One region of the Peptoniphilus sp. oral taxon 836 str. F0141 genome, then DNA from elsewhere that is predicted to be linked to it. Evidence: riboswitches for the same ligand, from Rfam matches in the RefSeq annotation. Region 1 holds a riboswitch; the other holds the start of a gene.
The links. Region 1 has a riboswitch for FMN ahead of ribD (bifunctional diaminohydroxyphosphoribosylaminopyrimidine deaminase/5-amino-6-(5-phosphoribosylamino)uracil reductase RibD). Riboswitches for the same ligand answer to the same signal wherever they lie in the genome.
Positions count from the first base shown of each region.

Region 1 (14,930 bases):
AATTCTAGATCAGATAAAAAACTTATATAGTGAAGATATAGGTATTGATGACTTAGAAGATGAGTCTAAAGAATCACCAGTGGCTAAAGTTTTAAATTATATTTTAAATTTTTCAATAGAAAAAGATGCTTCTGATATTCATATAGAAAATCTTGAAGACTCAGTACTTGTCAGAGTTAGAATAGATGGAAGTCTGCATGAGCTTTCTAAATTTCCAAAAAATCTTTATCCCTATTTAATAACTAGAATAAAAGTTATGGCAAAACTTGATATTGCAGAAAAAAGACTGCCACAAGATGGCAGATTTTCATTTAATTTTAGGGGCAGAAATATTGATATAAGAGTTGCAACAAGTCCCACAGCCTACGGCGAAAAAATTGTTTTTAGAATTCTTGATGTGGGAAGGGTGGATTACAGCCCAGAGGGAATAGGTCTTAGTGGAGAAAATTTAAAAAATATTTTGAAAGTCATAAGTCAACCACAAGGTCTAGTTCTTATAAGTGGTCCAACATCTTCAGGAAAAACTTCAACCCTATATACAATTTTAAAATATATTCAAAATTCACAAATAAATATAATGACTATAGAAGACCCCATTGAATATAAAATTGCTGGAATAAATCAGATAGAAGTAAATGAAAATACAGGGCTAAGCTTTGAGAGAGGTTTAAAATCAATTCTTAGAATGGATCCCGATAAAATTATGATAGGGGAGATAAGAAATAAAGAAACAGCCCATATTGCAATTTCTGCATCAATTTCAGGCCATACAGTTTTTTCAACAATACATACAGAAAATTCACCAGCAGTTGTAGGTAGACTAATTGATATGGGTATAGAACCCTATCTTGTTTCAGCAGGTTTAATAGGAGTTATATCCCAAAGACTAATAAGAAAACTCTGCCCCCATTGTAAGGAAAAAGAAATATCTAATAATCCTTTTTTTAAAGGCAAGGAAATTTATAAAAAAAGGGGCTGTCCCAAGTGTAATGGAGGATACAAGGGTAGAATTGCAGTATTTGAAATAATGATAGTAGATGAAACTTTAAAAGAAATGATAAGCGAGAAAAAATCCATAGTAAAAATAAAAAATTATGCAATAAGCCAAGGAATGAAAACTTTAGCTTCAGAAATTTTATCACTGGTAGAAAATGGTCAAACATCTATGGAAGAATATTATAGAAATATAAATACAATAGGTGAGATATGAATTTTACCTATAAAGTCCTTCATGGGAAAGAAATAAAAAAAGGTAAGATAAGTGCAAAAAATTACCAAGAAGCCTTAACAAACTTAAAAAGTCAAGGTTATAGACCCATAAGCCTTGAAGAGGATATAGAAAAAAATAAAGGCATAAGCCTAAATATAAAATTTAAAAACAGAGATTATTATTTTTTATTTACTCAACTAGCTCTAATCTTAAAATCGGGTATAGTCTTAGAAGAAGCTTTAAAGATTGTAGCCGATAATTTTAATGAGAAAAAAAGAAATATACTCTTAAAAATTTCACAAGACTTGCACAGTGGTATATCTTTAAGTCAGGCTATGGCTCAATCCAAAAAATTTACAGATTTTATAGTAAGTCTAGTGGATGTAGGAGAGAACTCATCAAACTTAGAACAAGTCTTTAGAAAATTGGCATCCTTCTACAAAAGAGAGGAAAAATTGAGAAAAAATATTTATTCCACTCTGACATATCCAATAATATTAATTATAGTTTCAGCCCTAGTTGTGAATTTTTTGATGTTAAATGTAATTCCAACATTTGCAGATATTTATGACCAAGCAGGAGAGAGTTTACCCTTGATGACAAGACTCCTAATAGGATTTTCAAAAATATTGAGGGAAAATTTTATTATAATAAGTTTTATATTTTTAGCTATCTCTTTTTTCTTTATAATATATCTAAAGAAAAATCCCAAGATAAAAGATAAAATATTATTAAAATCAGCCTACTATAAAAGAATTTATACACTGAGATTTTCTTTTACAATTTATACAATCTTATCAGCAGGCCTCACAATAGATGAAGCAACACAAACCCTTTGTAAAATGGAGGCAAATATACTTATAAAAAAAGAATTAGGAAAAGTATCTGTAAATTTAAAAAAAGGTAGAGCTTACTGGCAAAGTCTTAGAGATATGAATATATTTCCCAAAATATTTATATCCATGGTAAGAGTAGGAGAGGAAACTTCAAGTTTTAAGGAAATATTTAAAAATTTTATCGACTATTACGAAGAAGAAACAGAAAATTATAATAAGAGATTTTTAGAACTTCTAGGTCCAATACTCATAATAATTTTATCAATAATAATAGGTTTTATAGTTTTATCAATTGCCCTACCAATATTTAATATGGTAAATGCAATTTAGATATCTGTATTTACATATAATAAAATATATGATTTAGTTTTATTATATGTAAAGAAAATCACAAGTATAAAAGACTCTTTGTAAAATCTTATATCTAGCCTTATAATTAAAAATAAATAAAAGATAGCATAAAAAAACCTGTAAGAGAATATCTTACAGGTTTAATATTGGTGCCCAAAGCCGGAATCGAACCAGCGACACGAGGATTTTCAGTCCTCTGCTCTACCGACTGAGCTATCTGGGCAAAACAGTTGTCAATATTAAATTGGCAACTTATAATGGTGGGCCTTCGGGGACTTGAACCCAGGACCTACCGGTTATGAGCCGGGCGCTCTAACCAACTGAGCTAAAGGCCCTCACCATTGGCGGAGAAAGAGGGATTTGAACCCTCGCGCCCCTATCGGGACCTACTCCCTTAGCAGGGGAGCCTCTTCAGCCTCTTGAGTATTTCTCCAAGAAAGTATATTCAAGTTGGCTACCTTTAATATTTTACAAGACCAATCTTAATATGTCAACAAATTTTTACAAAAAATTTATATAATTTTGTAAATGTTTCTTAAAGTATTATACTAAATTAAAAAATTTTTTTCAAGAATTAAATTTACAAAATCTATACTTAATTAGTCCTTAAAGCCTTGACAATTATTTATACTTAGTGTTAATATCTATATATAAATTAATACATTAGTTTTTCGGGGCGAGGTGCAATTCCTCACCGGCGGTAAAGTCCGCGAGCTTTTTGGCTGAATTGGTGAAATTCCAATACCGACAGTATAGTCTGGATGAGAGAAAAATTATGCGTTTTGCGTGCGAATTTTTAAGCCCCTTGTGGGCTTATTTTTTTTATATAAGGAGAAATTATGTTAGAATTTGTGGATTATAGGTCTTATATGTCCTTGGCTATGGAGCTTGCCGAAAAGGGCAAGGGCTTTACACTTACTAATCCTATGGTAGGGTGTGTAATTGTTAATGATGATAGAATTATCGGACGAGGCTACCATAAAAAGTTTGGTGATCTTCACGCCGAAACTATGGCAATAGAAGATGCCAAAAAAAATGGCGAGTCCCTTGAAGGTTCTACTTTATACGTAAATTTAGAACCATGTTGCCACTATGGCAAACAGCCACCTTGCACCAAGGCAATTATTGAAAATAAAATAAAAAAAGTTGTAATCGCTAATGTTGACCCCAATAAAAAAGTTTCAGGCAAGGGCATAAAAACTTTAGAGGATGCTGGAATAGAAGTTGTTGAAGGGATTATGGAAGAGGAAGGCTTAAAATTAAATGAAGAATTTTTCCACTTCATTAAAACCCAAAGACCTTTTGTTACTATGAAATCTGCCATGACACTAGACGGCAAAATTGCATCAGTTACAGGGGATAGCAAATGGATTTCTTCTCAGATTTCAAGAGATTATGTTCACAAGCTTAGGGCAGAAAATAATGCAATAATGGTAGGTATTGGAACTGTTCTTAAAGATGACCCTTCCCTTAATGTGAGAATTTATGGTAACTATAAAAACCCCACAAAAATTCTTGTGGATTCAAAACTTAGAATTCCTCTTGATGCTAAACTTTTATCATCATCTGATGCTCCAACAATAATTGCTTGTACAGAAGGCTATGACACAGAAAAGTATAACAAGTTAAAAGAAATGGCAAATGTTCATATTCTTGTTTGCAAGAAAAAAGATGGACGTGTAGATTTGTTAGATTTATTTTCTAAGTTAAAAGATTTCGACATATGCTCTGTTCTCTTAGAGGGAGGAGGAAATCTAAACTATTCTATGTTAAGGGAAAATTTAGTTGATAGACTAATATTTTTTATAGGTCCAAAAATTATTGGCGGAAGTGGTCTTAGTCCCGTTGCAGGAGAGGGCATTACTCTTATGAAGGATGCAATAAAAATAAAAGATTTTCAAGTCGAAAAGATGGGACAGGATATTTTAATTAATGCCTATGTAGATAAGGAGGAATAATATTTTTACAGGAATTATAGAAGAAGTTGGAAAAGTTAATTCAATTTCAAAGGAAAAAAATCTTTATAAAATAAATGTATCAGCTTCACTTGTCCTTAAGGGTACAAAATTAGGAGATTCCATAGCAACAAATGGAGTTTGCCTAACTGTTACTGATCTTTCTAATGATTATTTTGTAGCTGATATCATGAAAGAATCCTTAAATAAAACAACTTTTAAAGATATAAAAAAAGGAGATGCTGTAAATCTTGAAAGAGCATTATCCTTAGACAAAAGGCTTGACGGTCATATAGTTCAAGGTCACGTTGATAGCCTTGGAAAAATTATTGAAATAAAAAATATTGATAATTTTGTAGAATATAAAATCAGTATAAACGAGGATTCTTTGAAAGAAGTTGTCTATAAAGGATCAATTGCAATTGATGGCATAAGCCTAACAGTTTCTCAAGTTACTGATACTTATTTTAAAGTTTCAATAATACCCACAACCATTAATAACACAAATTTAAAATCAAAAAAAGTGGGCGACTTGGTAAATGTTGAAACTGATATTATTGGCAAATATATTTTTAAATATTTAAATAAAAGTGAAGATAAAGAAAAGATAGATATGAATTTTCTAAAAGAAAATGGATTTTATTAGGAGGTTAAAATGCAAATAAATTCTATTGAAGAAGTTACCGAAGCCCTAAAAAATGGGGAAATAGTAATAGTTACTGATAATCCCAACAGGGAAAATGAAGGAGATATGATTTGTGCAGCCGAGTTTGCTAGTGGTGAAAATATAAATACCATGGCAAGTCTTGCCAAGGGTTTAATTTGTATGCCTATGTCAGATGAAATCGCAAGAAGGCTTGACTTAAAACAGATGGTAACAGAAAATACCGACAACCACTCAACAGCCTTCACAGTTTCTATAGACCATGTTGATACAACAACAGGTATTTCAGCTTATGAAAGATCTATAACTGCAAAAAAAGTTATTGATGAAAATTCTAGTGCCGAAGATTTTAGAAGACCAGGCCATATGTTTCCATTAGTAGCAAAAGAAGGTGGAGTATTTGTAAGAGGAGGCCACACTGAAGCCACAGTAGATTTGCTTAAAATTGCAGGTTTAAAACAATGTGGTCTTTGCTGCGAAATTATGGCTGATGACGGTCACATGATGAGAGGTAAAGAAATTTTTGACCTTGCCCAAAAACTTGGCATGAAAATTACTACAGTTGACGAGCTGATTCATTACAGAAAAAGACATGAAAAAATAGTTAAAGATGTGGCAGTTGCAAAGCTACCCACAGAATTTGGAAACTTTACTGCTCATGCCTTTGTAAATACCATAAATGGTGAACACCATATAGCCCTTGTAAAAGGAGAAATTGGAGATGGAAAAAATCTTCTCACAAGAGTTCACTCAGAATGCTTGACAGGGGATGCTTTTCATTCTGCACGTTGCGACTGTGGCAGACAACTGCAAACTGCTATGATGCAAATTGAAAAAGAAGGACGTGGCATACTTTTATATATGCGTCAAGAAGGACGTGGCATAGGTCTTGTCAATAAGATTAAAGCATATGCCCTTCAAGATAAAGGTATGGATACAGTTGAAGCAAATCTAGCCCTAGGTTTTCCTGAAGATGCAAGAGATTACAGTGTAGGAGCGCAAATATTAAGAGAATTGGGAGCCAAGGAACTAAGGTTATTGACAAATAATCCAGACAAAATTTATAAGTTACAAGAATTTGGAATGGAAATAAAAAATAGAGTTCCCATAGAAATTAAGTCAACAGAATATGATGAGTTTTATTTGGAAACCAAAGCAAAGAAGATGCATCACCTATTAGAAGAATTTACAAAATAATTATATAAAATATTTGGAGGTAAAAATGAAAACATATAGTGCAAATTTATATTCACAAGGAAAAAAGTACGCAATAATTGTAGGAAGATTTAATGAATTTATCGGATCAAAACTCTTATCAGGAGCAATTGATGCCTTAAAAAGACATGGTGTTAAGGAAGAAGAAATTGAAATTGCATGGGTACCAGGAGCTTTTGAAATTCCATTAGCTGCAAAAAAGTTTGCCCTTTCTAAAAAATATGATGCAGTCATTTGTCTTGGAGCAGTAATAAGAGGAGCAACATCTCACTTTGAATATGTAGCAGGAGAAGTGGCTAAGGGAATAGCTCAAGCAAGTTTAGAAACAGGACTTCCAATAATCTTTGGAGTTCTAACAACAGAAAATCTTGAACAAGCTATCGAAAGAGCAGGAGTAAAATCAGGAAATAAGGGCTTTGATGCTGCAATAACAGCAATTGAAATGGCAAATTTATTTGATGAAATATGCTAGAAAATGTTAAATCTATAATTTTTGATTTTGACGGAACTCTTCACCAAACCACAAAAATTTATACTCCAGCCCTTGCAAAAGCAGTAAAAATTCTTCAAGATAAGGGGTATATTGATAAATTTGAAGTTGATGATAATTTTTCAGGAAAATTATTAGGCTATAGTGCTGAAGATGCCTGGAAAATAATTTATCCCAATGCCACAAAAGAAATGGTCGCTCCCTTGATAAGCCTTGTAGGTCAGTCTATGGAAGAAAATATGCTGGCAAAAAAAGGCTCACTCTATGAAGGGACAGAAGAAGTTTTAAAAACCTTAAAAGAAAAAGGATATGATCTGTATCTGCTTTCAAATTGTAGCAACAGATATTTAAACCTTGCTTGTGAAATATATGGTATAAAAAAATATTTTAAAAAACTAATTCCTGCCCAAACTTTTGATTATATTGATAAGGGACAAATAATAAAAATCTTAATGGATGATATGGCAAAAGAAATAATAGTAGTGGGAGATAGGTTTCACGATATTGAAGGAGCAAAGGCAAATAATTTGAAGGCAATTTTTGCAAGCTACGGATACGGGAAAAAAGAAGAGTCAGCAAAAGCCGATTACAAGATTAATAATATCATTGAACTGATAAAATAAAATTTATATTTTTATAAGCGTCACTTTTTGACGCTTATTTTTTTATTTGTCTTTAATTTAATTTTATAATTTTTATTTTATAAAACTATTGACAAGAAATGAGCATATGCTATAATGAATATAGTAACATATGAACAAGTAATCAAATAATAAAAGGAGAAAAAAATGACTAAAAATATAATGAAAAATTCTTCTCAAAAAAATATTTTTTATTTGAAAGGTCTAAATTGCCCAGTATGTGCAAAGAAGATAGAAGATAAAATAAATTCCCAAGCTTACATCAAATCATCAACCTTTAATTTTTCTAATCAAAAATTGGAGATTGAGAGTTTTATAAAAAATAATTTTGATTTAAAAGAGGAAATTCAAAATCTATGTGATTCTATTGAAGACGGGGTAAGGGTAGTGGAAAATATAACAGATGATGATGAAAAGAGAGATATCAAAAAAACAATTTTAATATTTTTACTTGAACTTGTGACTTTATTAGGGGTTCATTTCTTAGTTTCATCACAAATAAAAGTATTTTTGTATCTAGCCTTGTACCTATTTGTAGCAAAAGATGTTTTAAAAGAAGTTTTCACCCTAGACAAGAAAATCTCATCATTTTTTGATGAAAATTTTTTGGTGGCTATTGCATCTATTGCAGCATTTTTTACAGGTGCCTACACAGAAGCCATTTCGGTAATGCTATTTTATAATTTTGGAGAATTTTTACAAGATATGGCAGTAGAAAGTTCAAGGTCAAATATAAGTGCAGCCTTGCAATTAAAACCAGCCTATGCAAACTTAAAAACTACCCATGGCACAAAAAAAGTAAACCCTGAAGAAGTTAAAATAGGTCAAGTTATAGTCATAAAACCTGGAGAAAAAATCCCCCTAGATGGGATTGTAGTTTCAGGCTCATCACAGTTAGATACATCAAATATAACAGGAGAATCAGTCCCAGTAAATGTTGAAGTCGATGATGAAATTCTTTCAGGAGTTTTAAATATTAACGGTCTGCTAGAAATTAAAGTTACCAAAGAATACGCAAAGGGAACTATAGGCAAAATTCTTGATATGGTCGAAAATGCCTCCTCAAAAAAAGCAGGAGTAGAAAAATTTATTACAAGATTTGCCAAGTATTATACACCCATAGTAGTTTTTATTGCCCTTTTCTTAGCCTTGCTTTTGCCCATAATAACAGACTATACCATAAAAGAAGCTATCTATCGCTCATGTATATTTTTAGTAATATCTTGCCCCTGTGCCTTAGTTATCTCCGTTCCTTTAGGAATATTTGCTGGAATCGGTTCACTTTCAAGAAAAGCTATATTTGTTAAGGGAGGAAACTTTGTTGAAGCCCTAACAGATGTTAAAACTGTAGTCTTTGACAAGACTGGAACAATCACACAAGCAAAATTTGAAGTTTTTCAAGTTTTAGCCATAGAAGAAAGTAAAGAAGATGTAATAAAATTTGCAGCAATAGGCGAACAATATTCAACCCATCCCATAGCAAGAGCAATAGCAGGAATGGAAGAAAATTTACCCAAACCTGAAAATTTAAAAAATATTGATGGAAAGGGAATCTGCTACACCTACAATGGCAAAGAATTTTTAGTCGGAAATTTAAAACTTCTCAAAGAATTTGAAATCACCCTAGAAGAAAAATTTGATTTGCCCCTAGCAGTTCATGTATATGTCATAAGAGATAAGAAACTTTTGGGCATAATAAGTCTTCGTGATAAAGTAAAAGATGGAGTAGAAAAAGATATAAAAGACTTAAAAAACTTAGGTATAAAACCAGTTATTTTATCAGGAGATAAAAAAGAAATAGTAAGAGATGTTGCAAAAAGTGTCGGTATAGATACTTTCTACGGCGATCTGTTGCCCCTTGATAAGGTTTCAAAATTAGAAAATATTATGGAAAACTCCCAAGGAAAAGTTGCCTTTATAGGTGACGGAACAAATGATGCCCCAGTTTTAACAAGAGCAGATGTTGGAATTTCGATGGGTTCAGGTTCAGATATAGCCATAGAATCATCAGATGTAGTATTACTAAAAGACCAAATATCAAAAGTAGTAGAAACTATAAAAATATCCCTGATGACAAAAAGAATTGTTTACGAAAATATTGGACTAGCCTTGATTTTAAAAATAATTATCTTGATTTTAGGTGCATTAGGTGTTGCAACAATGTTTCTTGCAATCTTTGCAGACGTGGGAGTATCACTACTGTGTATATTTAATTCACTAAGGTTAATGAAAGCATAAAAATAAGGAGAAGACCAAAACTTCTCCTTTTTTTTATATTTAATAAGGTGATGAAGGGACTGTCCCTTTTTCTTTATCAATTATTATTCCTCCATCATCAAACACCAAAATAAAGGACTGTCCCTTTTTTTAAATTTTTTGAATTTCGACAGTCCAGTTATTTTAAATCGGGGGACAGTCCTAGTCGTAAAATTCAACAATCAGCCTTCGCTTCGCTTGGCTTCTTGTTACGGGGGACAGTCCTAAAGGACAGGCCCCCTCAACGAAACACAAAAATCAGGGACTGTCCCTCTTGGGACTGTCCCTTATCCTTTATCAGCTTTAATTGTCCATCATCAAAATCCCAAGAATTTTTTTATAAATTATCTGTGGATTATTCTTAAAATTTTCAGAAATAATATTTGCCATATCTTTATTTGCAACTTCAATTTTCAAATTCATAACACATATATCTCCATCATTAATGGCAAGTTTACAATAATAAGAATCATCTTCCTTAAAAATATTTATCTTTAAAGAATTTTTATCCCTCAAATACTTAGTAAAATCATCTCTGTAAGCGTTAAGCTTATCCAAGAAATCTTGAGGAATTTCCTTTATAAAGGTATCAAGGGTATTTTTACCGAGGTCTGAAATATAATATTTTTTATTATCATCAAATAAAATAAGACCAAAAGTTTCCATATCACAAAGACATTCTTTAAAGTAAAAATAGTTGAACAGTTCCATATTAAGAACCAAAAAATTCAGTTCACTTTCTTCCAACTCATGATTAAAATTATCTATAATATACAAAATAATAAGCTTATTTTTTGCTATATCTTTGTCTAACACCCATCATCACCTTCCCTTAATTCCAATTATATATAAAATAACTACCCAAGGCAATTAGTTAATGGAAATTATCTATTCATTTGTTATAATATAAGAAATGGAGGATATATGAAAAATAACAAGAGAATTCTTTTTACACAACAAGATATAAAAGAAAAAGTCCAAAGCCTTGCCAAAGATATAGCCAAGGATATAGAAGGAGAGGACTTGCTTGCAATTTCCCTTTTAAGAGGCTCATTTATTTTTGCTGCCGACCTTATAAGAGAGATTAGTAACTACACAGACAAAAAAATTGAGATAGACTTTATCACAACTTCATCCTATGGAGATGAAGAAAAATCAGCAGGTATTGTAGATATAATTTCAGATGTTCGTTCCCAAGTTAGTGGCAGAAATATATTAATAATAGATGATATTTTAGATTCGGGATACACAATGAATTATGTCCAAAACCATCTGAGAGAAAAAAATCCACTATCAATAAAAACAGTTACACTTTTAGACAAGCCATCAAGAAGAAAAGTTGATATAAAATCAGATTATGTCGGCTTTGTAATAGATGACTTATTTATAGTTGGATACGGACTAAATTACGGCAAATACTACAGAAACATACCATATATATACTGCTATGAGTGAAAAAATAAGAAAATATAAGAAAAAGTATCTGAATGTACTTTCGGTAAACACCCTAATTTTAATACTAGCCATTGTTTTTCTGACAATAGGTTTCGACATACAGAAAAAATATGATTTTTTTGGTCAGCTTATTACAGAACTATTGATTGTACTCCTACCAGCACTTTTAATTGCAAGGACAGGTTACACAAGATCAATCTTGAGATTAAATAAAATTTCTCTCAAAGATATTTTCTTTACGATAACAATAGTTATACTAGCCTATCCCATTATTTTACTTCTAAATGGACTTTTCATGTCCTTATTTTCTAGTGTAATGGAATTTAAAAACAGTACTCATCAGCTTATAACCCTAGATACATCTATGTATAACTACCTTATATTTTATTGTATAGTTCCAGCCATTTGTGAAGAAGTATTTTTCAGAGCAACAGTGATGAATGCCTATGAGATATTCGGTTCAAAATTTGCAATCCTTATGTCATCACTTGTTTTTGCCCTCTTCCACTTCGACATACAAAACTTTATGGCACCACTTTTGCTAGCCATACTTTTTGCAAATATTTTGAATTTGACAAACTCTATATATGCAGCAATTATTGCTCACTTTACAAATAATGTTATAGCAGTTTTATTTTCAAGATATGTGGGAGATGACTTTTTCAAACTCCTATGGCAGACAAAAATCGCAAGAGAAATCGGCTCACTTCAACTATTTATCATAATTCTTTTAATTCTGATATCAATAATATCATCAATATTACTTAAGTTTTTGTTTAAACATTTCAAAAAAGAAAGTTTGAAAAATAAAGAAGGTCGTTTGGTTTACAGGCAAGTTGAAGGCATAGATTTATTTAATTTTGTACCAATATTAGGTCTTGTAATTTTATATATAATATACTATTACATTGTTTTTTAAGGAGGACTAATGGATAAGATAAAACAAGCGTGCCAATTGATAAAAAATTCATCAAAAGTTATGGCACTAACAGGGGCAGGAATTTCAACCGATTCAGGCATACCCGATTTCAGAGGCAAAAACGGATACTATAAAGATATGGATCCCGTAAGGAGCTTGTCAAAAGATAGGCTATTAAATGAGCCTGAAAAATTTTATAAGGAAGGTTACAAAATTCTTCTCGACCTAAACAGTAAAAAACCAAACAAAGGTCACCTTGCCCTTGCCAAGATGGAAAAAATGGGACTGATAAAGGGAATAATAACTCAAAATATAGACAACCTTCACTACAAGGCACAAAGCTCAAACATATATGAAGTTCATGGAGAAACTCGTGGCATCCACTGTATGGACTGTGGCAAAACTTATCCCTTTGAATTATTAAAAGAAAAAGTAGACCAAGGACAAATTCCTCCCAAATGCACCTGCGGAGGAACTTTAAGACCAAATGTTGTAATGTTTGGAGATATGATGCCCAAAGATTTTGAAGATGCAATAGATGAGATGGAAGACACAGATACCCTAATAGTAGTCGGTACATCCCTTACAGTATCACCAGTAAATATGCTCCCAAGATATGCAGACAATTTAATCATAATAAACCAAAGCCCAACACCCTATGATCACCATGCAGACATTGTATTTCATGAAAATTCATCAGAAGTTTTGACCAAAATCTTAGAAGAGCTTGAAAAAAATGATTTATAATGAATTTGCCCAAGTCTACGATAAATTAATGTATGATTTTCCCTACAAAGAAAATTCAGAATTTTTATTTAATATCTTAGGAGATAGGCAAATAAAAGTATTGGAGATGGCAACAGGAACTGGTAATTTTACAAAAATCTTAGGGGAAAAATACCACCTTCATGCCTTTGACATATCTGAAAATATGTTGAGTATAGCTCAAAATAAGGTAAAAAATGTATTTTTCTTCAAGGCAGATATGATAAATTTTAAAACCCTAAATAAATATGATGCAGTCCTATGTCTTTGCGACTCATACAATTATCTATTAAAAGAAGAAGACTTGCTTTCATCTTTTAAATGTGTCTACCAAGCCCTAGAAGATAATGGAATTTTCATATTTGATATGAACACCAAAGAAAAATTTTTAAAGATGGATAGGGCATATGTAGATGAGATAGATGACATATTTTACTCATGGGAAAATTACTTCGATGAAAATAAAAGCATAAACCACTACTGTGTCAACTTTTTTGTAGAAGAAAAAGAAGATTTATACAGAAGATTTTATGAAGAACACTTAGAAAGAGCATACCCGATCAAAAAAGTAAAATCATTACTAGAACAAGTCGGTTTTAAATCAATAGAAATATATAAAGACTATAAAAATTCAAAACAAATAGAAAAAGCAGACAGATTAGTCTATGTAGTAAAGAAAAGAGGTTAAATGGGATACATTTTAAAGGCAATAGATAAAGAAGAAAAAGTTAGATTTGCCCTTGCAATAACAACAGATCTAGTGGAAGAGGCAAGAAAAATTCACAAGACAAGCCCCACAGCATCAGCAGCACTTGGACGAAGTCTAACAGCAACAGCGATTATGGCATCGTGGCTAAAAAACCCAAAAGACACCATAACTTTTAATATAAAATCAGATGGTCCAGCAAAAAATATCATAGTAACAGGAAAAAATGACGGATATATCAAAGCCTTCATAGCAAACCCCCAAGAAGATTTACCCCTAAATAAAAAAACAGGAAAACTTGACGTAGGGGGATTAGTGGGAAAGGGTCTATTGACAATAACAATAGATAATGGATTAAAAGAACCTTATCACGGCACAGTTCCCCTTATTTCAGGAGAAATAGGAGAAGACCTTGCCAATTATTTCTTAAAATCAGACCAAGTACCATCAGCGGTCGGTCTTGGAGTTTTAGTCGATAAAGATATAACAATAAAAGCATCAGCAGGTTTTATAATTCAGATGATGCCAGGAGCAGGAGAGGAAGAGATAAGAAAACTAGAAGAAAACCTAAAAACATTAAAATCAATCAGCCACCTCGTGGCACAAGGCTATGACGCTTACGATCTCTTAGAAAAAATAAGCCAAGGTTTTGATGTAAAAATATTAGAGAAAAAAGAAATTTCCTACAAATGCAATTGCTCCCTAGAAAAGGTAAAAGATGCCCTTATATCAATAGGTCCAAAAGAAATAAAAGAAATAATAGAAGAAGACAAAAAAGCAAGCATAAATTGTTACTTCTGCAACAAAGACTATAAGCTTGACTTAAAAGACCTAGAAGAAATATATAATAAAGCAATACAAATAAATACTAAAGAAAAGTAAAAAAAAACATAAAAATTTACATTGTCAAAGCTCATTTGAAGATGAGATTTTAACAGTGTAAATTTTTTTATGTTGAAAAACTAAAATAAAAAATAAAAAATAGCTTATAAAAATTTGACAATAATAAAAAATTATCATATCATTTTAATGTAAAAAGGGTAGGAATGCTGGAATTGGCAGACAGGCATGTCTCAGAAGCATGTGCAATTTTGCGTGGGGGTTCAAGTCCCCTTTCCTGCACCAAAATAATCTAAATTATAAGAAACATAGGTCTAATAGATCTAAAAATCACTTTTATCTAAACATGCAACAAAACTATTTATAAAAACATATAGGAAAATTAATAGAGATAAAGAGCCTTCAAGGCTCTTTTTTTATGAAATAAAGTAAATAAGAAAAAAGTCAAGAAAAGCAAAAAAAAAGCTTAGTAAAAACTAAGCAAAAAGATGGAGGCGACAGCCGGATTTGAACCGGCGGTAAGGGTGTTGCAGACCCGTGCCTTACCACTTGGCTATGTCGCCATGACCTTACTCATTATATCATCATAATTTATAATTTTCAAGTTCTTTACATAAAATTTATAAG
Region 1 is NZ_AEAA01000067.1:33,445-48,374, reverse strand. It holds gene HMPREF9131_RS02965 (GspE/PulE family protein) at 1-1,210, shown strand, start outside; gene HMPREF9131_RS02960 (type II secretion system F family protein) at 1,207-2,376, shown strand; tRNA gene HMPREF9131_RS02955 (tRNA-Phe) at 2,545-2,620, opposite strand; tRNA gene HMPREF9131_RS02950 (tRNA-Ile) at 2,656-2,732, opposite strand; tRNA gene HMPREF9131_RS02945 (tRNA-Ser) at 2,740-2,830, opposite strand; FMN riboswitch at 3,061-3,174, shown strand; gene ribD (bifunctional diaminohydroxyphosphoribosylaminopyrimidine deaminase/5-amino-6-(5-phosphoribosylamino)uracil reductase RibD) at 3,237-4,355, shown strand; gene HMPREF9131_RS02935 (riboflavin synthase) at 4,342-4,998, shown strand; gene HMPREF9131_RS02930 (bifunctional 3,4-dihydroxy-2-butanone-4-phosphate synthase/GTP cyclohydrolase II) at 5,008-6,213, shown strand; gene ribE (6,7-dimethyl-8-ribityllumazine synthase) at 6,239-6,703, shown strand; gene HMPREF9131_RS02920 (HAD family hydrolase) at 6,697-7,344, shown strand; gene HMPREF9131_RS02915 (heavy metal translocating P-type ATPase) at 7,510-9,600, shown strand; gene HMPREF9131_RS02910 (DUF4364 family protein) at 9,922-10,434, opposite strand; gene hpt (hypoxanthine phosphoribosyltransferase) at 10,543-11,073, shown strand; gene HMPREF9131_RS02900 (CPBP family intramembrane glutamic endopeptidase) at 11,066-11,992, shown strand; gene HMPREF9131_RS02895 (NAD-dependent deacylase) at 12,002-12,739, shown strand; gene HMPREF9131_RS02890 (class I SAM-dependent methyltransferase) at 12,729-13,445, shown strand; gene hslO (Hsp33 family molecular chaperone HslO) at 13,446-14,345, shown strand; tRNA gene HMPREF9131_RS02880 (tRNA-Leu) at 14,504-14,588, shown strand; tRNA gene HMPREF9131_RS02875 (tRNA-Cys) at 14,793-14,866, opposite strand.

Region 2 (14,930 bases), on a different contig from region 1:
CAAAAGAGAAATTGAAATTGCACTCGCATCAAGAACATCAACATTAAGATTTCCTTTGATGATGGATTTAACACCACTTTTTATATACTTAAATGACCTTATTAAAGTCATGACATTTCTAACTGGTAGGGGAAGAAATAGCTTGAAAGCAAAACGTTTATAAAAAGCATCACGAACAATTTCAAAGATTCCCCCCTGATTTTCAATCATAGTTGGACAAATATCCGAATCATTTATAGCTTTTAAATCTAAATCTAAAATATATTTGCAGATATTTGGCAAAATTTCTTCCTTATATTCCACAACAATTGAGCCGTTGAGTGAATTGATATCCACAGAAATTACGCCATCAAAACTTTCAAGTTCGCATTTTAAAGCTCCATACTCTTTTTGATTGAAAGAATAAGGAGTCGCAAAACGACATCGACCCCTAATCCTGTGAGCAATTTTCGCTTTCATTTTAGTCCTCTAAATCTTCTTTTGGTTCATCCTTTTTTTCTTCAGCCATATTAGCTAAATTTTCAATATTTAAAGCTTCTTCCTTTTCTCTTTCTTTCTTGTCATCTTCTTCTTTTTTTACTTTTGCTTCAGCTAAAATATCATTAGCATTTTCACGAATATTTTCAAGGCTCTTATCAAGGTTTTCTTTAACTTTTAGACCCCCGGCTACAGCACTAACAGCTAAATTTTTTGCGCTTTTAGATGATAAAAATTTGTCACCAACTAAACCTAAAGCTACACCTACAGCTAAATTAATTAATTTCTTTTTCATAATGAAACCCCCTAATATTAATATATTTATATTATCATTTTTCTAATTGATAATCAACTGCTATTTAATCTGTTGCTTTTTTGAGATGTAATGAGTATTTATTATCAATTAGCTTTTTCTATTATATATAATTTTATATATGTTAGAAAATATTTACCCATTTAATAAAAAATTTGTCACTAGAATAAAAAGAATTATGATTATATTTTATAAAATATTTAAAAATATAAAATTTTTAAAGTAAAATTATAAATTTTGAATTTATCTACATAAATACTAGATTTTTTAGCCTTTCTAAGGTATAATAAATTATTGTACTTGGAGGAGATTATGAAAAATAAAAAAGTGGTTCTAGGTATGAGTGGTGGTGTTGATTCTTCAGTTGCTGCTATCCTTTTAAAAAACCAAGGCTATGATGTGATTGGCGTATTTATGAGGAATTGGGCTGATGATGGGATTTGTACTGCTACAGAAGACTATATGGATGTTGTAAAAGTCGCATCCCAATTAGGCATAAAATATTTTACTGTAAATTTTGAAGAAGAGTATAGAAACCAAGTTTTTTCATATTTTCTTAATGAATATAAGAAAGGTCGAACTCCTAATCCTGATGTGATGTGCAATACAGAAATTAAATTTAAGGCATTTTTAAATTATGCTTTGAATTTTGATTGCGACTATATTGCAATGGGTCACTATGCCCGTACAAAAAATATTGATGGAAAAACTTACCTTTGTAGAGGTTTAGATAATAATAAGGACCAATCTTATTTTTTATCAAGAGTTACAGAAGATGCCTTAAAGAAAACTCTCTTTCCTATTGGTGAGCTTCAAAAAGATCAGGTAAGAAAGATTGCCAAAGATTATGGTCTGTCAACAGCTCTAAAAAAGGATTCTACAGGAATTTGTTTTATTGGCGAAAGAGATTTTAATAAGTTTTTGGACCAATTTTTATTTACAAAACCCGGCAAAATTGTCGATACCCAAGGAAATGTTTTGGGAGAACATTCAGGACTTATTCACTATACCATCGGTCAAAGACGAGGAATGGGAATAGGCGGTAAAGGAAATGGAGAACCTTTTTTTGTAGCAGACAAGGATTTGAAAAATAATCTTTTGATAGTGGCTCAAGGAGAAAAAAATCCTGCCCTGTATAAAAAAGTTTTTCAAGTAGAAGATTTGTTTTGGATTAGTGGAAAACCACATTTCCCTCTTAAAATGACTGTAAAAATTAGATACAGAGCAAAAGATGAAGAAGCTTTGCTCGAAGAAAACGAGGGAAAATATTTTGTAAAATTAAAAAATCCCCTAAAAGGGGTTACTCCCGGTCAAGTTGCCGTATTCTATAATGACGAAATTTGCCTTGGCTCAGGGATTATAAAGTAGGAGGTATTTATGGAATTATTAAAGTTAAGTTCTAGAAAAGAACACGGTAAAAACCAAGTTGATAAGTTAAGAGCAGAAGGTATAGTACCAGGAGTAATATATGGTAAAGACAGAGAACCTTTAAATGTTAGTGGCCATGAAAATGTAATTTTAAAATTATTTCAAGAAGTTGGTACTTCTGTAATCATTGAAGTTGAAATTGATGGTCAAAAAACTTCTGTACTTTTTAAAGAAGTTCAAATGCACCCATTCAAAAATAATATGCTTCACTTCGACTTATATGAAATTGATATGAATCATCCAATTACAGTTGTTGTACCAGTAGTATTAATTGGTAGAGATGAAATCAAAGTTCAACCTTCTAACTTAATTCAAGTTATAAATGAAGTTGAAGTTAGCTGCCTACCAAAATATTTACCATCAACTGCTGATGTAGAAGTTACTGATATGCAAATTGGTGATACAATTACAGTAGCAGACCTTGATATTTCAAAAGATGAAAATATAGAAGTAGCACTTGATGCTGATGAAGTTGTTGCAACATTATCTGCACCAAGAGAAGAATCTGAAGAAGAAGAAACTGAAGTAGCTGGTGAAGTTCCTACAGTTGCAGAAACTGAACAAAAAGAATCTGAAGAAGAATAATAATTTTTTCAAAAGACCCTTTTGGGTCTTTTTTTATTTCAAAACATAAAAAAGTCAGTATTTTTAATAACAAAATACTGACTAAATAATAATCTTATCTTATCCTAGTTTGAATATAGGACTTAATTTTTTATAAACAAGCATCATAAGAGCCGATGTAATTAATCCTTTTAAAAGATTAAAAGGAAGTATGCAATATACCATAAAAGACCAAAGATCTGTGACTTTTTCACTTACAGCTCTTCCCATGCCAATAATTGCTTCCATTGGAATAATTTTTGCATACAATGGAAATATTACATAATAATTTGAAACCATTGAAAGAGCTGTCATAATCAATACACCAGAAGTTAATCCAATGATTGCCCTTTTATAAGTTTTATTTTTTCTATAAATACTTGCAGAAACAAAGGCAAAAACTGAACCAATTATAAAGTTTGACAATTCTCCAACTCCTCCAGTTGTTGTCCCTCTAATAACAATATGCAAAATGTTTTTTAATCCACAGATCAAAACTCCATAAATTGGACCCATAGTAAAAGCTCCAAGCAAAGTTGGCAACTCAGAAATATCCATTTTGATAAATTCTGGTGCTATAAATAAAATCGGAACCTCAATAAGCATTAACAAAAATCCAATAACTGATAACATAGCAACTCTTGAAATTGCACGGGCAGATAAAAATGTACCTGTATTAACTCTATTCATAAATACCTCCTTAATTTGGGGCATCAAAAAAGCCCCTTCTTCGGGGCGTAATATCAATTACACATCTTCTTTCATCCAGACTTTACTGTCGGTATTGGAATTTCACCAATTCAACCCCAAAAGGCTCGTGGACTCTACCACCGGTTAGGACTTTCACCAATCCCTGAAGATTAACAACATCTATATTATATCATCTTTTAATAAATTTTCAATACATGAAACAAAGCATAAGATAAAATTCTTAGAAAAAATATAAGACTATGTGATTAGAATATTAGACTTTCAATTTAAAAATTATGTAAAACTTTCTAAAATAAATGCCCAAGATGAAACTTATCAAATTGGACATTTATTTTATTTATGAAATTTTTTGTGTGCGTGAATCATAAATTACAACAGGCATTCCCACAAAAGTATTATCAAAAAGTTTAGGCATTACAGAAGGCGGAATATTGATACATCCGTGACTTCCTCCTGTCATATATATATTGCCTCCAAAAGAGCTCCTCCAAGAAGCATCATGAAGTCCAACACCAGTCCATGTTATTGGCAACCAATAATTTACATGAGAGCGATAGTTATCACCTGTCAAAAATCTATCCCTTTCTCTTGACCAAATTTTATGAGTTCCAGTAGGTGTGGCATTATTTTCACCAGGATTACCTGTAACAATTTTAGTTTCCAAAATCAGTTTTCCATCTTTATATAACCAAGCATTTTGCCTTGCAAGGTCAACTTCTATATAAGAATTTCCTAAATCATTAACAGCCCTATTAACTGCTACAGTCCTATAAACAGGAGTTAATTCCTTATCTTTCCTTTCATTTAAAGCCTTAATAAGCTCTTCTGTAGTCTTTTTTATTTCAGTTGACCATCCATAAATTCCACCTTGAACACGAACCAGTCCAATACCAGTAGCGTTAAAATCACGGGTTCCCTTGAATGTATCATATTTAGATGCCAAAGATTTTATATAGCTTTTCACCTTATCATCATCAGGAACAAGTTTCATATCTTCAGTTCTGTGAAATAATTTAATTAAATCTTGTCCCGTTAAAGTTTCCTTTCTATCTTGAAAATTATAAATGATTTTTAGTTTGAAAAGAGATTTATACTCATTCAAAAGAGATAAAAGTCCCTTATCATCCGACTTGATTTTTGGCATATAATAAATATTTTCTTTTTCTAGATTGACATCTTTATTTTCATCTTTTAAATGCTTCATAATAGAAGATTTTAATTTACTAACATCCACAGTATTACCTAAAACTTCATCTTCTATTTTAAAATTATTATTTTCATAAACAATTTTGGCATCTTGAGGTGGTGTATTTTGATTTTTAACAATTTTCAAATCATCAACACTTTGGTCAAATTTACTAATATCGTAAGTAGCTCTATGCTTAAGCTCATATTCTTTCTTATATAGACTTTGTAAAAACCAATAAAAAGATGGTTGTTTAATATCTTGATTTGGCAAAAGTTCATCCTTATAGTCAAACTTGGATACATCTAAATCTTCCTTACCATCTCTAGAAATAATATTAATTTTATAATCTTTCCAAATACCATTGTAATTATCATATAAATCCGATTTTTTTGTTAAAGACAAATCCTTACCATTTACTATAGTTTTTGGCAAAAAATAAGACCTATAAAAATAAGCACCAAAAAAATAAATACCTATTAGTAGAATAAGAATAAGTCCTAAAATAAATTTTAAAGCCTTTTTCATTTGACCACCTTTCCATTTAATTATAGCTTAAAGATATGAATTGTAAACGTGAAATTAAGAATTGTAATATAATTGTATAAATGATTACAAAACAATGAATTTTAATAAATGTATAGGATTATAAGCAGAAATCACAATTAAGAAAAATATTTTAAATAATAATTAAAATAAAATTTCTGTAAAAGTATTGACAATTTTTCATAAACTAGCTATAATAATTATGTTGTAAAACTTCATGCGGGAATGGCGGAATTGGCAGACGCGCTAGACTTAGGATCTAGTTCCATTGGAGTGGGGGTTCAAGTCCTCTTTCCCGCACCATATTTTTATTTGGTTATTCCGAATTTTTTTTTGCCCTTTTTTCTTACTCTATATATTAACTTAATTTACATATGTTATAATGAAACAAACAATATATTTAGGGAGGAAATTATGAAATTAGGTATTGTTGGGGCTGGCTTTGCCGGTGAAATTATTGCCTATACTGCTGCTATGAAAGGTCTTTGTCAAGAGATTTATTTTGTTGATATTAATGAAAAAAAGGCTATTTCTCAAGCTATGGACATAAATGACGCAAGGTTTTATTATCCAAATGATGTTAAGTCATATTCTTGTGACTATGAGGGTCTTTATGAGTGTGATATTATTGTTTTAACTTCTGGTGGCATTCCTGAAACTTCTGATAGATTAGATGAATTAAAGACTAACAAAAAAGTTGTGAGTCAATATACAAAAAGAATTGTTGATAGCGGATTTAAAGGAATTTTTATTGTTGTTTCTAATCCTTGTGATATTATGGCTTATCTTGTGAAAAAAGTTTCTGGTTTTGAATCTTCTAGAGTTATTGGTGCTGGAACTGCACTAGATTCTTCAAGGGCTAATAGTCTTCTTTCTAAAATCACAGGTATCAGTGCAAAATCTATAAATGCTATTGTTATGGGTGAGCATGGTGAGAGTCAATTTATTCCTTGGTCTCAAGTTAAAATTGCTGGTCTAAGTTTTTATGATTATAAGAATAAATATAAAGACCAATTTATTAATTTCAATGAAGATGATTTTGAAGATCAAGTCAGAAAACGTGGATGGGAAATTTATTTAGGCAAATCTTCTACTCAATATGGAATAGCTAATACTATAAATGCCATTATTTCTGCAATTGTTCATGATGAAAATAAAGTGATAAATGTTTCTGCAATGTTGAATGGTCAATATGGTCTTGATGATTTATATATTTCCACTCCCTGTTTAATTAATAAAAATGGAATCGAAAAAATTTTTGAACTTCCCTTGGAAGCTTGCGAATTAAAAAAATTAAATAAGGCTGCAGAGCTTATTAAAAGTTACAATAAAGCCTTAGTATAGGTTGATAGAAAGGTTAATTATGAAAGAAAAATTTAGAAAATTCATGGCTGGTCGATATGGTGTTGATTCCTTTGGCAAATTTTTGCTAATTCCTATGTTGATACTCTTAATTTTAGGAAATATTTACAGAAATTCTTTTCTAAATTTTGGAGTTTTATTAATTCTAATTTATTCTTACTACAGAATGTTATCTAAAGATATTTCTAAAAGATATAGGGAAAATCAAAAATTTTTGGAACTTACTAAACCTATCACTAAAAAATTTAATTCTTTAGCTGTAAGATTTAGGGACAGAAAGGACTATAAATATACTGCTTGCCCCTACTGTAATTTACAGATGCGTATTCCAAGAAATAAGGGAAAAGTTATTGTAAGATGCAAAAGATGTAAAGAAAAATTTGAATTTAGAACATAAAAGGGACTTTAAAAGTCCCTTTTTTAATAGTGTATTATTGAATCGACTCTGTAGTTTTTAAGTTTTTGACGGCCATTTATATCGTCAAGTTCCATTAAAAATAATAGACCAGCAACTTCTGCTCCTAAAGATTCTACTAATTTTATGGCTGCTTGACTTGTTCCTCCTGTCGCCAATAAATCATCAACGATTACTACCTTTTCACCTTTTTTTATTCCATCAACATGCATTTCAATTGAATCTGTTCCGTATTCCAAATCATATTCAACAGATATTTTTTCACAGGGAAGCTTTCCCGGTTTTCTAATAGGTATAAAACCCTTTGACAATTTATAAGCTAGAGGCGCTCCTACAATAAATCCCCTGGCTTCAATTCCTATAACTTTATCAATTTCATAATCAATTTTTTCTGCCATTTTATCAATAGCTTCTTTAAAATCTTGTCCTTCTTTTAAAAGAGTTGTTACATCTCTAAAGATTACTCCTTTTTTAGGGTAATCTGGAATTGCCCTTACTTTATCCTTTAAACTCATAATTCCTCCTAAATACTATTTTTTATAAACATGGTAAGTAAAAGTTCCCTTAGTCAAAAGTTTGTCTTTAGTATAAACTTCGACCTCACAAACACTTACAGTATTTCCCTTATGTACAAAACTTGCCCTTGCAAAAATTTCTATTCCCTTTGGAGTATTAGAAATATAAGACATGTGTGCATCTATAGTAACATAATTTTTCCCTAAAATTCTGCATAAAATTCCAGTTGCAGTATCGGCAAGAGTATAAATCACCCCACCGTGTAAAATATTAAGATCTGAAATATGTCTGCTATCAGGAAGCATTTTTAATATCAATTGCTCACCGTCAAAAGAATGAAAACTGATATTATTGTGGCTGGTAAAATCTCCTTCATCAATCATTTTTCTTAAATCATCTTTTCCCATTTCTCCTCCTATAAAAATGTGAGTTGATGTATCTTTAAATCAGACAAATTTGAAACTGTTAGACCAATAAGCCTAATCTTATCATCGTTATAAAATTCTCTAAATAAAATTAGTCCCTCTCTATGTATGTCTTCTTTTTTATAAAGACCATACTCATAAGTTCTTGATTTAGTTCTAATTTTAAATTTGTCATTCTTTAGTTTAATAGTTAAAGTAAATCCTAAGAGATTTCTTTTAATCAAATCTTGGGATACTTCAACTGAAAAAATATTTATATAATTTTCTAAAACTCTCCTATTATCTGTTGGAAAGAATGTATTTTCTGTTCCCAGACTTTTTCTTTTAATTTTTGTTTGAACCTCTCTATCATCAATACCTCTAATTCTCTTATAGATATCTTCCCCAGATTTTCCAAATAAATTTATCAAAAAATCCTCTTCTAGATTATATAGGTCACAAACCTTATCTATCCCTAAATTTCTCAGCTTGTCTTCAGATTTTTTACCAATACCATGAATCTTTCTAATATCAAGATCCATTAAAATATCAGGAACTTCATCCTTAGTAATAATTTTGATTCCCCTTGGCTTGTTCCAATCTGATGCGAGTTTTGCCAAAAATTTATTGGTAGACATGCCAATAGAAACGCTCAAACCAGTCTTTTTTAGAATATTATCCTGCATTTTTTTTAAGAATTTATAATCAGGATTTATATCAGTCAAATCAAGATAAGATTCATCAATAGAAACTTTCTCAATGATATCTGTATAAGTGCTAAGAAGATCAAAAACTTCTTTAGATTTTTCCAAATATCTCTTTCTTCTCATGGGAACAATTATTAAATTTTCACACAAATTCTTAGCAATAAAAACAGGCATAGCTGAATGTATTCCATATTCTCTTGCCTTGTAATTTGCAGTCGTAATTATAGCCCTATCACTTTTTCCTGCAACTGCAAGAGCCTTACCTCTTAAAGAAATATTATCGAGTTCTTCACAAGAGGCATAAAAAGCATCTAAATCAACATGAACTATTGCTCGCATTCTATCACCACTAAGATTATATATGATTTCTGTACTTTTTTAAAGTAATCATTTTTGTTATAATCGACTAGAGGTGATAAAATGACAAGAAAAATTGCATTTTTTGATTTTGATGACACTTTAGTTGACTGTCAATCAATAACAATTTTATGGAAGTTTGCTATAAAAAAACAACCTTATCTTATAATTTACTTATTTGTACAACTGTTAATCGGAATAATAAAATACATATTTACCTTTAATTTTTCACATATAAAAACTTCCATGGTATCCCTCTTAAAATTTTTATCAGAGGAAGATTTAAAATTTTTTGCCAATAATATATTGAATCCTAAATATTTTTATAGGGATGGCATAAAAGAACTTGAAAAATTCGGTGATGATTACCTTAAATTCTTAGTATCAGCCTCACCCCTAAATTATATGAAATACTTCAAAGAAATCCTGTCTTTTGATTATATTATAGCTACTGAATTAGATGAAAATTTCCAAGTAAAATCAAAAAATAATTCAGGACATCAAAAGGTATTAAACATAAATAAATACTTAGATGAATTAAATATAAAAATAGACTATGAAAACTCTTATTGTTATACAGACAATTATAAAGCCGATAGATTCATGGCAAGTCTCGTTGCAAATAAATTTTTAATAAATTCAAAATTAAAAGTTTCAGGATTTAAGAATCTTTACTGGAAAAAGACTTTGCGATAATTGACAAAAGTGTTAAATACTGTTATTATAAATAATATTTATTAAATGCGGAGGTTTAATATGAAATTAAGAAAAGTTATTACTTTAACAGCAATTAGTGCTATGCTAATCAGTCCAGTATCTGCTTTTGCAGAAAATCCTGCATCTACTCTTAAAGATACAATAAAAGCTACTGAACAAGAAATTAAAAAAGACACAAAAGAAGCTAAAGAGGATATCAAAGAAGCTAAGAAAGACCTAAAAGAAGAAGCTAAAGAAGCTAAAAAAGATCTAAAAGAGGAAGCTAAAGAAGCTAAAAAAGATCTAAAAGAAGAAGCTAAAGAAGCTAAGAAAGACCTAAAAGAAGAAGCTAAAGAAGCTAAGAAAGATGCCAAAGAAACTGTAAAAGTTACTGTTAATGGAAAAGAATTAGAACTTGAAAATCCTGCAATTATCAAAGCAAACAGAACTTTCATTCCTGTACGTAAACTTGTTGAATCAAGTGGAGCTAAAATTGAATGGAACGCAAAAGACAGAGCTTTCACCATTACAAAAGGCGAAAAAGTTATGACTCTTACAATTGGCTCAACTGATATGGTAGTTAATGGAAAAGCACAAAAATTAGAAGCAGCTCCATTTATTGCTGATAACTTCTCATATCTTCCACTAAGAGTTATCTGTGAAGAAATTCTAGGATACAAAGTAGAATGGAAAGCTGAAACTAAAGAAGTTATCTTAACATCTCAAGAATCTAAAAAAGAAGAAGTTAAAGAAAAAATAGAAGAAAAAACTGAAGAATTAAAAGAAGATGCAAAAGAACTTAAAGACAAGGTAGCTGAAAAAACTGGCGACGCTAAAGAAAAAATCGAAGAAAAAGTAAACGAAAATAAAGCAAAATAGATAAATAAATTTTAAAAAGCTGATTTCTAAAAAGAAGTCAGCTTTTTTCTTATATTAAATATTTATCTATTACATCAGCTATATTATCATAGGTATTTTCTCCCTTAAAATAATATACCAATTCTCCATTTTTGTAAAAATTAACTAAGGGAATTGAAGTTATTTCTAAATTTCTTGCAATACTATTATTAGCATCTATATCTAAGTAATAGCAGGAAATTTTTGGAAACTCTTCATCTAATAAATCAGTCATAAGTTCAATAAGTGGTCCACAATGTGTACATCTAATTGCACCGAATATTACAATTCCTGTTAAGTTTTTTGTTTTTTCGTAAAAATCATAGGAAGAAATAGTCTTAATCCTGTGGTGATTTCTGCTGTAGATTTCTTTTGAAACCCTAAGTTCTTTCAAAGATTCAGATTCCTGAGATAAGGGGTCGATATCCTTATTTAATTCTGCTCCTTCAACATTTATTGGCTTTGCAGTTGAAAATTCTCCTGCTCCTGGAAGCTTGAAATATGATTGATTAATCTCCTTAATTTCTCTTTCCGGATAATCATCTATACCCCAATAATTATATGGATATCTGTAAACTCTATACACTAAAGAATTGTTTAACATATTTTCCGTATCCATTCTGTAAGGAGATGTCCATAACCATACAAGTTCTTTTTCTCTTGTAACTTCTAAAGCCATACCCTCTGTTGTCAAAGTTATCAAAGTATTTCCATTAGGAAGTCTTTCCAAATTTCCTCCATAGGGAGAATAAAATTTGTAACCTCTTAAAGGAATTGAAAAACCAAAATCTCTAGGGTCTACCATCCAATTAATATCTAAGGTTAGGGGATTTAATTCCAAAATTCTTGTGTATCCCCTTACAAAGGGGAAAAGTCCTTTAGGTGCAAAAATTGTTGCCGGTCCATAACCGCATGGACCTCCATTGTCATAAATTAATAAATTGCCCTCTCCTTCAAGACCTTTTGGAATTAATGTTGCAAAGGCTGAACCAATTATTGGGGAGAATTTACTGTATTTGTCAAGTCCTGGTCCTAAAGTATAAACAATTTTATTCTTTTTTCTGTCTATAATTCCAATGATGTTTGCTGCTCTTGCAGTAAATAAAATATTATCAGGATGAAATCTAGAATCACCCATATCGTACCATTTATTAGCACCTAAATAAGAAATGGAAGTGAGGTCTAAATAATTTCCAATTGGATTTTCTGTAATTCTTAAATTAGGATTTCTGTAGATGACATTCTTTGCTTCTTCTGAAAAATTTAGTTCATCAAAATGTTCGGAGAAAGAAAATTTCCACAAAATATTACCACAATCATCAACTTCTAAGATAACATCATCTAAAAGATCTTTATCAGAAATAGAGCTAACATGGACGCTATCATGGGTGAGCATAAGTGTCTTGTTTGTTTGAAATTCTTTATATGAATGGCAGTAATCAAGGGCATGACCTTGTCTTTGAAAATCACTGTGAACCCTTGCCATCCATTTTTCCTTATATCCCCTATCCTTGATGAATTTATTTCTTGAAAACTCCCATAATATTTTTCCTTCTTTATTAATCTCAACTAAACTGATTCCGTCACTAACTCCAAAATCTGACGTTCTAAATTCCGTCGGAGAAATAATGTTACCGTTTGATAACATTTTTGCAGGCATAGGATTCAAATTATATCTGGCAAGCTCATCACCACACATGGAAATAAGTAAAACGCCATCTTTTGCAGCAGAAATTAAATTAATTCCGTTGTATGCCTTATCTTTATTATATAGGACTGTTCCTCTAGGATAAATTCTCATTATAAGCCTCTGTTTCTGATATATCTTTCAGCAAATACACTTGCGATTGCTCCATCACTTGCAGCAGTTACAATCTGTCTTAAAACTTTATCTCTTATATCTCCAGCAGCAAAAACTCCAGAAACACTTGTATTCATGTACTTATCAGTTTTAATAAAACCATCTTTATCAAGTTCTAAAAATCCCTCAACAAAATTACTGTTAGGGCTCATTCCTGCAAAAATAAAAATTCCATCAGAAGCAACAACATTTTTTTGTCCTGTTTTTAAATTTTCAAGTTCTAATTGTTTAACACATTTTTCATTTCCTATAATCTCACTTATCTTATGATTCCAAATAAATTTTATCTTTGGGTTTCTCTTAATTTTTTCAAATGCTTGGGCATTTCCGTCAAAAATATTTTCATCATGGATAATAATCATGGTTATAGAATTACAAAAGTTAGATAAATAATCGGCTTCATCTAAAGCTAAATCTCCAGAACCTAAAATATGAATGTCTTTATTTAAAAAGTTATCTGCATCACACGTTGAACAATAGGATACTCCCCGACCTGTATATTCCATTTCTCCCTTAGCATTTATTACTTTAGAAAAAGTACCGCTTGCTATAATCACAGCCTTAGCAGTAAATTCTCTTTTTCTTTTAGTCACAACTTTTATGGAGTCTTTGCCTTTAATAAGCTTTTCAACAGTTCCATAAGAAAATTTATTTGTTTCATAAACTGAAGCATGTTTTCTAAATTCTTTTACTATATCCCTACCTGAAATATTTGTAAAGCCTGGATAATTAATTACTGATGCAGTATCATTAATTCTACCTCCATAGGCAGCTTTTTCAATTATTAGTGTATTTAAAAGTGACCTTCCTGCATATATAGCTGCGGATAAACCTGCAGCCCCTGCTCCAATAATTATTAAATCATAGTCCATTTTTTAAATCCTCTATAAATTTATCCACTTGGGGAATTTCTAAAAATTCCACATTTCCCTTGTCGACATATTGGGAAAAAGTTTCATCTATAGGTAATTTACAGATGTTCTTGACATTTTCCCTCTTAGCTATTTCTTCAATGTGACTTGGACCAAAAATTTCATGAACCTCCCCGCAGTTTGGGCATTTAAAAGTAGACATATTTTCAATAAAACCTAAAATTTTAATTGACATCATTTTTGCCATTGTTACAGCTTTTTCTACAATCATTGTTACTAAATCTGAAGGTGTAGAAACAATAATTACACCGCTTAAAGGCATAGATTGAAATACTGTAAGTGAAACATCTCCAGTTCCCGGTGGCATATCAATTAAAAGATAGTCTAAATTTCCCCAACGTACTTGAGAGAAAAACTGATTTATTGCATTATTTATTATCGGTGCTCTCCACAAAACTGGTGTTGTTTTATTTTCAAGTATTGAATTTACAGAAATAATTTCAATTCCAGTTTTACTGACAAGTGGAAGAATTTCTCTACCGTTAGACCTTGCAAGTTCATCAATACCAAAACCCTTTGGAATTGATGGACCGGTAATATCAGCATCTAAAACTCCAACTTTATAGCCTTGCCTTCTTAGATGAGATGCAAGAACAGAAGTGGTAAAAGTTTTTCCGACACCGCCCTTACCACTGACTACGGCGATAACATTTTTAACATTAGAACTTTCATTAAATTCAAATTTTTCTATTGCTTGCATTTTTTCCTCCTATATATTATTTACTAGATTTAAAGGAGCCTTCTTCAAAATAGCAAATTTAGAATCTTTATATTCTGCTATATTAAATTCAGCATTTCTTCTGACCCTATTTTGCCAAAAATTTTTAATTTCAATATTTTCCATTATTGTAAACATGGCGATAATCGTGATTCCATGGCTCACTATTAATATATTTTCATCTTCTGAATTATAAACATAAAGTTCAAAAAATCTCTTAACTCTATCTATAAGCTCATAAAAACTTTCTCCATCTATACGATTATATTTTTCAGGTTTGGTAAAATATAAGTTATAGAGATAAGGATCTGTTTTTTTTATATCATTAAACTGCTTTGCTGACCAATATCCAACATCAATTTCTCTTAAAAGAGGACTTGTAATTATTTTTTTATTTGGGCAAATAATTTTACAAGTATCTAATGCTCTGTTTAAATCTGAAGAATATATGTGAGAAAAATTAATATTTCTTGCTTTTTCTCTCAATTTTTTTGCCATATTTATTCCATTTTCATTTAAAGGAGAATCCATTTGACCTTGAATTTTATCAATTTTATTCCACTCGGTTTCTCCATGTCTTGTAAAATAAATTTTCATTAATACTCCTAAAAATATTTACTTTAATTATATTATACATTAAAGGAATTATAAAGCCTTTAAAAAACAAAACCCTAAGTAAATAATAAACTTAGGATTTTTATTAATTAAATATGAATGTTTAAACTATTTTTTTGATTTATTTTTCTTTAATGAATCATAAATAACTTTGTAAATAAACCATATTAAAGATAATAAGACTAA
Region 2 is NZ_AEAA01000100.1:1,746-16,675, forward strand. It holds gene HMPREF9131_RS04740 (heavy metal translocating P-type ATPase) at 1-459, opposite strand, end outside; gene HMPREF9131_RS04745 (DUF6110 family protein) at 461-772, opposite strand; gene mnmA (tRNA 2-thiouridine(34) synthase MnmA) at 1,103-2,158, shown strand; gene HMPREF9131_RS04755 (50S ribosomal protein L25) at 2,168-2,803, shown strand; gene HMPREF9131_RS04760 (ECF transporter S component) at 2,903-3,511, opposite strand; FMN riboswitch at 3,571-3,686, opposite strand; gene HMPREF9131_RS04765 (L,D-transpeptidase family protein) at 3,870-5,246, opposite strand; tRNA gene HMPREF9131_RS04770 (tRNA-Leu) at 5,484-5,567, shown strand; gene HMPREF9131_RS04775 (L-lactate dehydrogenase) at 5,679-6,608, shown strand; gene HMPREF9131_RS04780 (hypothetical protein) at 6,628-7,023, shown strand; gene HMPREF9131_RS04785 (adenine phosphoribosyltransferase) at 7,047-7,556, opposite strand; gene HMPREF9131_RS04790 (PaaI family thioesterase) at 7,572-7,964, opposite strand; gene HMPREF9131_RS04795 (DNA polymerase IV) at 7,973-9,007, opposite strand; gene HMPREF9131_RS04800 (HAD family phosphatase) at 9,089-9,721, shown strand; gene HMPREF9131_RS04805 (copper amine oxidase N-terminal domain-containing protein) at 9,782-10,600, shown strand; gene HMPREF9131_RS04810 (aryl-sulfate sulfotransferase) at 10,650-12,419, opposite strand; gene HMPREF9131_RS04815 (NAD(P)/FAD-dependent oxidoreductase) at 12,419-13,351, opposite strand; gene HMPREF9131_RS04820 (Mrp/NBP35 family ATP-binding protein) at 13,341-14,111, opposite strand; gene HMPREF9131_RS04825 (histidine phosphatase family protein) at 14,121-14,726, opposite strand; gene HMPREF9131_RS04830 (hypothetical protein) at 14,853-14,930, opposite strand, start outside.
Region 2: linked by a shared signal. The riboswitch ahead of HMPREF9131_RS04760 (ECF transporter S component) and the one ahead of ribD (bifunctional diaminohydroxyphosphoribosylaminopyrimidine deaminase/5-amino-6-(5-phosphoribosylamino)uracil reductase RibD) in region 1 are both predicted to bind FMN.